Linked DNA regions of Sphingobium yanoikuyae. The protein of the gene in region 2 binds, or shares a complex with, the protein of the main gene of each other region. Links are inferred from orthologs where the notes say so. Each region holds a gene or a part of one and is shown on either strand. Other genes may lie near its edges.

Evidence for each region.
Region 1: the proteins of accC (region 2) and accD are in contact, whole or in part, in a solved structure (PDB 8UXZ), measured with the Escherichia coli proteins. The link is inferred for Sphingobium yanoikuyae from one-to-one orthologs.

What each region holds. Positions count from the first base shown.
Region 1 is NZ_CP139979.1:2,650,175-2,653,470, reverse strand. The notes cover bases 1-2,978. They hold accD (acetyl-CoA carboxylase, carboxyltransferase subunit beta), read right to left. Parts: upstream 1,925-2,978; coding sequence 1,076-1,924; downstream 1-1,075. Other genes in these bases: trpB (tryptophan synthase subunit beta), read right to left, coding at 2,742-2,978; trpA (tryptophan synthase subunit alpha), read right to left, coding at 1,921-2,739; U0025_RS12170 (bifunctional folylpolyglutamate synthase/dihydrofolate synthase), read right to left, coding at 1-1,042. Also shown: more of trpB, read right to left, coding at 2,979-3,296.
Region 2 is NZ_CP139979.1:23,915-27,183, reverse strand. What follows is about bases 71-3,021. They hold accC (acetyl-CoA carboxylase biotin carboxylase subunit), read left to right. Parts: upstream 71-845; coding sequence 846-2,198; downstream 2,199-3,021. Other genes in these bases: U0025_RS00115 (ParA family protein), read left to right, coding at 2,624-3,021; U0025_RS00120 (arsenate reductase family protein), read left to right, coding at 2,195-2,539; accB (acetyl-CoA carboxylase biotin carboxyl carrier protein), read left to right, coding at 345-833; aroQ (type II 3-dehydroquinate dehydratase), read left to right, coding at 71-261. In the rest of the region: more of aroQ, read left to right, coding at 1-70; more of U0025_RS00115, read left to right, coding at 3,022-3,269. UniProt on the Escherichia coli protein: This protein is a component of the acetyl coenzyme A carboxylase complex; first, biotin carboxylase catalyzes the carboxylation of the carrier protein and then the transcarboxylase transfers the carboxyl group to form malonyl-CoA.

The DNA.
Region 1 (3,296 bases), 2.6 Mb from region 2 along the record:
CGATGACGAGCTGGATCTGGCGGCTGTGCAACCGGTCGGCGGTGAAGAAGGCGCTGATCGCCTGGCCGGCGGCTTCATTATGCCCGCCGTCGAGCCAGGCTTCGGCCGCTTCGGGCAGGGCGGCGAGCAGCGGGCCGCGCTCCAGCCGTTGCAGCCGGGCGGGCCAGTGCGCCCAGAGCGGCGCGGCCTTCAGGGCTGCTTCGCTGACCGGCACGGCCTGCTGATGGCGGAGCATGGCGATGGCGAGGGCGACATTCTGGACCTGATGCGCGCCAGGCAGGCGTGGCATCGGCACGTCGACATGGCCCTGTTCGTCGCGATAATGGACCCGGTCGCGATAGACGGCCGCGTCCCAGGCGGTGCCCATGGCGAGCCATAGGGTACCGGCACGATCGGCGGCGTCCTGCATCACCGGGGCGAGTGCGGCGTCATAACGCTGCGTCACCAGCGCCGCGCCGGGCTTGGCGATGCCGGCCTTTTCCGCGGCGATGACCGGCAGCGTGTCACCCAGGAAGGCCTGATGATCGATGCCGAGCTGAGCGATGCCGCAGACGACCGGATCGACGATGACGTTGGTGGCGTCCAGCCGCCCGCCAAGGCCGACCTCGATGATGCAGGCATCGGCATCATGTTCGGCAAAGGCGAGGAAGGCAGCGGCGGTCGTCACCTCGAAGAAGCTGGCGCCGATCCCTTCGGCCACGTCCAGCACGCGGGCGAGATAGGCGGCCAGCATGGCATCGTCGATCAGCTTGCCGGCGATGCGGATGCGTTCGTTGAAGCGGACCAGATGGGGCGAGGTGAAGACATGAACGGTGCGGCCGTCCGCCTCCAGCGCGGCACGCAGGAAGGCGCAGGTCGACCCCTTGCCGTTGGTGCCGGCGACATGAAAGACTGGCGGCAGGCGATGGTGCGGATCATCCAGCCGCTCCAGCAGCCGGGTGATCCGCTCCAGTCCCAAGATGTCGGCGCCGGGGGACAGCGACCAGAGCCGGTCAAGCTGGGCCTGGACCTGCGGGTCGTCCGAAACGGCATGGTCGGCCATGGCGCGCTGATCCCCCTATCGCGCTTTTGAGGCTCAGGCGGCGGCGCGCGGCGTCAGATAGCCGATCACGCGGGCCAGCGTGTCGCGCAGTTCGCTGCGATGGACCACCATGTCGAGCATGCCATGGTCGAGCAGATATTCGGCGCGCTGGAAGCCTTCGGGCAGCTTTTCGCGGATCGTGCTTTCGATGACGCGCTGGCCGGCGAAGCCGATCAGGGCATTGGGCTCCGAAATCTGGATATCGCCCAGCATCGCGTAGCTGGCAGTGACGCCGCCGGTGGTCGGATCGGTGAGCACGACGATATAGGGCAGGCCGGCCGCGTGCAGCTTCTGGATCGCCACGGTGGAGCGCGGCATCTGCATCAGCGACAGGATGCCTTCCTGCATGCGTGCGCCGCCGGCGGCGGTGAAGATGACATAGGGGCATTTATGCGCGATCGCGTCGTTGATGCCCTGGATGAAGGCCGCGCCCACGCCCATGCCCATGGAGCCGCCCATGAAGGCGAAATTCTGCACGCCCATGACCAGCGGCACATCGTCGATCGCGCCGCGCGCGTTGATGAGCGCGTCCTGATCCCCGGTCGAGGCGCGGGCGGCCTTGATCCGGTCCGGATAGCGCTTGCTATCGCGGAACTTGAGCGGATCTTCCGGCACGCCGGGCGTCGGCAGCAGGATGAAGCCGGCGTCGAGGATCTGCTCGAACCGTTCCGACGGGCCGATGCGGCCATGATGGTCGCAGCGCGGGCAGACCGAGAGATTTTCCTCCCATTCCTTGATGAAGACCATTTCCTTGCACGACGGGCACTGGTGCCAGAGCGTTTCGGCGGTGGTTTCCTTCTTGGTGAAGGGCAGGGCGTTACGAACGCGGTTGATCCAGCTCATGCTGCGGTCTCCCGGATAGAAGTGGTGAGGGCGCCGCTGAGCGACGCGACGAATTCCTGGACGAAGGGCGCGGCGGCATCGCCGTGCGAGCCGACGATGTCGACGATCGCCGAACCGACCACCACGCCATCGGCGACGCGGCCGATGGCGGCCGCCTGTTCGGGCGTGCGCACGCCGAAGCCGACCGCGATCGGCAGGTCGGTGGCGGCCTTCAGCCGATCGACCGCCATTTCGATATTGGCCTGTGCCGCCTGCTGCTTGCCGGTGATGCCGGCAACGGCGACATGGTAGAGGAAGCCGCTGGCGCCGTTCAGCACGGCGGGCAGGCGGGCGGCGTCCGTGGTCGGGGTGGCCAGGCGGACGAGGTGGACGCCGACGGTGCGCAGGGCGGGGCCGAGTTCGGCATCTTCCTCCGGCGGGATATCGACGCAGATCACGCCGTCGACACCGGCGGCCTGGCACTGGTCGGCGAACCAGTCGGACCCGCGCGCCAGCATCGGATTGGCATAGCCCATCAGGATCAGCGGCGTTTCCGGGTGGCGCGTGCGGAAAGCAGCGGCCAGGGTAAAGACGTCCTTGGTCTTGGTGCCCGAGCCGAGGCTGCGCAGGTTTGCCAGTTCGATCGCCGGGCCGTCGGCCATCGGATCGGTGAAGGGCATGCCCAGTTCGATGATGTCGGCGCCGCCCGCGACCAGCGCATCGAGGATGGCAGGGGTCGAGGCGACGTCCGGGTCACCGGCGGTCACGAAGGTGATGAGCGCGGCGCGGCCCTGCGCCTTGCAGGCGGCGAAGCGGGTGGCGAGACGGTCGGTCATGCTCACATCTCCACTCCCAGCGCGTCGGCGACGGTGAAGATATCCTTGTCCCCCCGGCCCGACAGATTGACGACGATGATCTTGTCCGCGTCCAGCGTCGGCGCGACCTGTTCGGCGGCGGCCACGGCATGGGCGGATTCGAGCGCGGGGATGATGCCTTCGAGGCGCGAGAGGGTCTGGAAGCTTTCCAGCGCCTCGTCATCCTTGATCGGCAGATATTTGACCCGGCCGATCTCGTGCAGCCAGCTATGTTCCGGGCCGATGCCGGGATAGTCCAGGCCAGCCGAAATGCTGTGTGCTTCGGTGATCTGGCCGTCCTCGTCCTGGAGCAGATAGGTGCGGTTGCCGTGCAGGATGCCCGATGCGCCGCCAGCTAGCGAGGCGGCATGCTTCTTGTCGAGGCCTTCGCCGGCCGCTTCCACGCCGATCATCGCGACTTCGGGATCGTCAAGGAAGGGGTGGAACATGCCGATGGCGTTGGAGCCGCCGCCGACCGGGGCGATCAGCATGTCGGGCAGGCGGCCTTCGGCCTCCATGATCTGCGAACGGATTTCCTT
Region 2 (3,269 bases):
GTCGACTGGGTGCAGGAGGCGCATCGCGAGGGCGCCCACGCCATCATCATGAATCCCGGCGCCTATACCCACACGTCGATCGCGCTGCATGATGCGATCAAGAGCATCACCGTGCCGGTGATAGAGATCCACCTGTCTAACCCGCACACGCGCGAGGCCTTCCGCCACAAATCCTATGTCGGCATGGCCGCCAAGGGCACGATCGCGGGCTTTGGCGCCATGTCCTACATGCTGGCGCTCGAAGCAGCTCTGGAACTGTAGAACGCACAAAAGTTGCGCTTTGGCGCAAATGAGCATAGGCGCTGGCCGCCAGAACGCATTTTGAAAGACGACAAGGGTCAAGCATGAACGACAAGCATGACAAGGGCGCGATGCAGGTGGACGTCACCCTGGTGCGCGAACTGGCAGCTTTGCTGGACGACACCAACCTGACCGAGATCGAGGTCGAGGACGGCGATCGCAAGATTCGCGTGGCGCGCAAGATCGGTGGCGGCGCCCCCATCTTCGCAGCGCCCGCTGCCGTAGCGGCACCCGTCGCTGCCCCTGCTGCGGCACCGGCCGCTGCTCCCGCCGCGGCGGCCGAGCCTGCCCTGCCCGCCGGCAATGTGGTGAAGTCGCCGATCGTCGGCACCGCCTATCTCTCGGCCGAGCCGGGCGCCGCGCCCTTCGCGCGCGTCGGTGCACAGGTAAAGGCCGGCGAAACCGTGCTGATCGTCGAGGCCATGAAGGTGATGAACGCGATTACCGCGCCCGTCGCCGGCACCGTCAAGGCCGTGCTGGTCGATAACGGCCAGCCGGTCGAATATGACCAGCCGCTGATCGTCATCGAATAAGGCCGCGATCCCATGGCCATCGAAAAACTGCTGATCGCCAACCGGGGCGAAATCGCGCTGCGCATCCACCGCGCCTGCCATGAAATGGGCATCAAGACGGTGGCGGTCCATTCGACCGCCGACGCCGATGCCATGCATGTGCGCCTCGCCGACGAGGCGATCTGCATCGGGCCGCCCGCTGCCAAGGACAGCTATCTCAACATCGCCGCAATCATCTCGGCGGCTGAGATCAGCGGCGCCGACGCGATTCATCCGGGCTATGGCTTCCTCAGCGAAAACGCCAAGTTCGCCGAAATCGTAGAGGCCCATGGCCTCGCCTTTGTCGGTCCCAAGCCCGAACATATCCGCACCATGGGCGACAAGATCGAGGCGAAGCGTACCGCTGGCGCGCTCGGCCTGCCGCTGGTGCCGGGTTCGGACGGCGCCGTGAGCGATGTCGAGGAAGCGCGCGCAATTGCCGATGCTGCCGGCTATCCGGTGATCATCAAGGCCGCGTCCGGCGGCGGCGGTCGCGGCATGAAGGTCTGCACCTCGCCCGACCAGCTCGAAACGCTGATGCAGCAGGCCGGTTCGGAAGCGAAGGCCGCGTTCGGCGACGCCACCGTCTATATCGAGAAATATCTCGGCAATCCGCGCCACATCGAAATCCAGGTGTTCGGCGACGGCAATGGCAATGCCATTCACCTCGGCGAACGCGACTGCTCGCTGCAGCGTCGCCACCAGAAGGTGCTGGAAGAAGCGCCCTCGCCCGTCCTGAGCCAGGCCGAGCGCGAAAGGATCGGCGGCATCTGCGCCAAGGCGATGGCAGACATGGGCTATCGCGGCGCGGGCACCATCGAGTTCCTGTGGGAAAATGGCGAATTCTACTTCATCGAGATGAACACCCGCCTGCAGGTGGAACATCCGGTGACCGAGATGATCACCGGCCTCGACCTGGTGCGCGAACAGATCCGCGTTGCCGAAGGCAAGCCCCTGTCGGTGAACCAGGAAGATATCCGCTTCACCGGCCATGCGATCGAATGCCGCATCAACGCGGAAGATCCCAAGACCTTCGCGCCTTCGCCGGGCACCGTCACCAGCTATCATGTTCCGGGCGGCATGCATGTCCGCGTCGATAGCGGCCTGTATCAGGGCTATAAGGTGCCGCCTTATTATGACTCCATGATCGGCAAGCTGATCGTCTATGGCCGCACCCGCGAGGGCGCGATCATGCGTCTGCGCCGCGCGCTGGAGGAATATGTGATCGAAGGGATGAAGACCACCATCCCGCTGCATCAGGCGCTGCTGAAGGATCCCGAATTCCTCAACGGTGACTATACGATCAAGTGGCTGGAAGAATGGCTTGCCCGTGAGGATGGCCAGTGAAGGCCACCATCTGGCACAATCCCAAATGCGGCACGTCGCGCAAGACGCTGGCGATCCTTGAGGAAACGCCCGGCGTCGAGGTGGAGGTGGTCGAATATCTCAAGACCCCCTTCACCCGCGACAAGCTGGCCCAGCTGTTCGCCGACGCCGGGATGACTCCGGCCGAAGCGGTCCGCAAGATGGGCACCGATGCCGAGGAACGCGGCCTGTCGGACATGACGGCGGATGCGATCCTGGACGAGATGGCGGCCAATCCGGCCTATGTGAACCGCCCCTTCGTCGAAACCGAAAAGGGCGTGCGCTTCTGCCGCCCCCAGGACAAGGTTCTGGAAATTCTCTGAATATCAGCCGCTTGTCACGCCCATGTAACAAGCGGCTGATTTGAGCCCTTGCTTTGACGGGGGGAAGCCGTAGCTTCCTCTCCCATGGCAAAGGAACCGGCATTGGCGACCATCGCCGTCTACAGCCTCAAGGGGGGCGTTGGCAAAACCACCTTTTCGGTCAACCTCGCCTGGGCGGCGGCGAGCATATCGAAGCGGCGGACCCTGCTCTGGGATCTCGACCCGCAGGCGGCGTCGAGCTGGCTCTTCTCCACCGATCTTGAAAGCCGCGATGCGGCCCAGGCCATCTTCAGCAAAGATGTCGAGGTCCGCAAGCTGATCCAACCCACCACCGTGCCGGGTCTGGACCTGATCGCCGCCGACACCTCGCTGCGCAGCCTCGACCATCTGTTCCGCGAGATGGACAAGAAGAAGCGGCTGGCCAAGCTGATCGAGAGCCTGGGCAAGGATTATGACCGCATCATCCTCGATTGCCCACCGGGCCTCACCGAAACCAGCGAGCAGGTGCTGCGCGCCGCGGACCTGATCGTCATCCCGGTCATCCCCTCCCCCCTGTCGCAGCGCGCGATGGGCGAGGTGGCACGCTATCTGGTCCAGCGCGGCGGCAATCATGCGCCGATCCTGCCGGTCTATTCGATGGTCGACCGCCGCCGCAGCCTGCATCGCAAGGCACTGGACGAGCAGCCCGGCTGGGGAGCGATCCCGATGGCCAGCACGATCGAGCAGATGA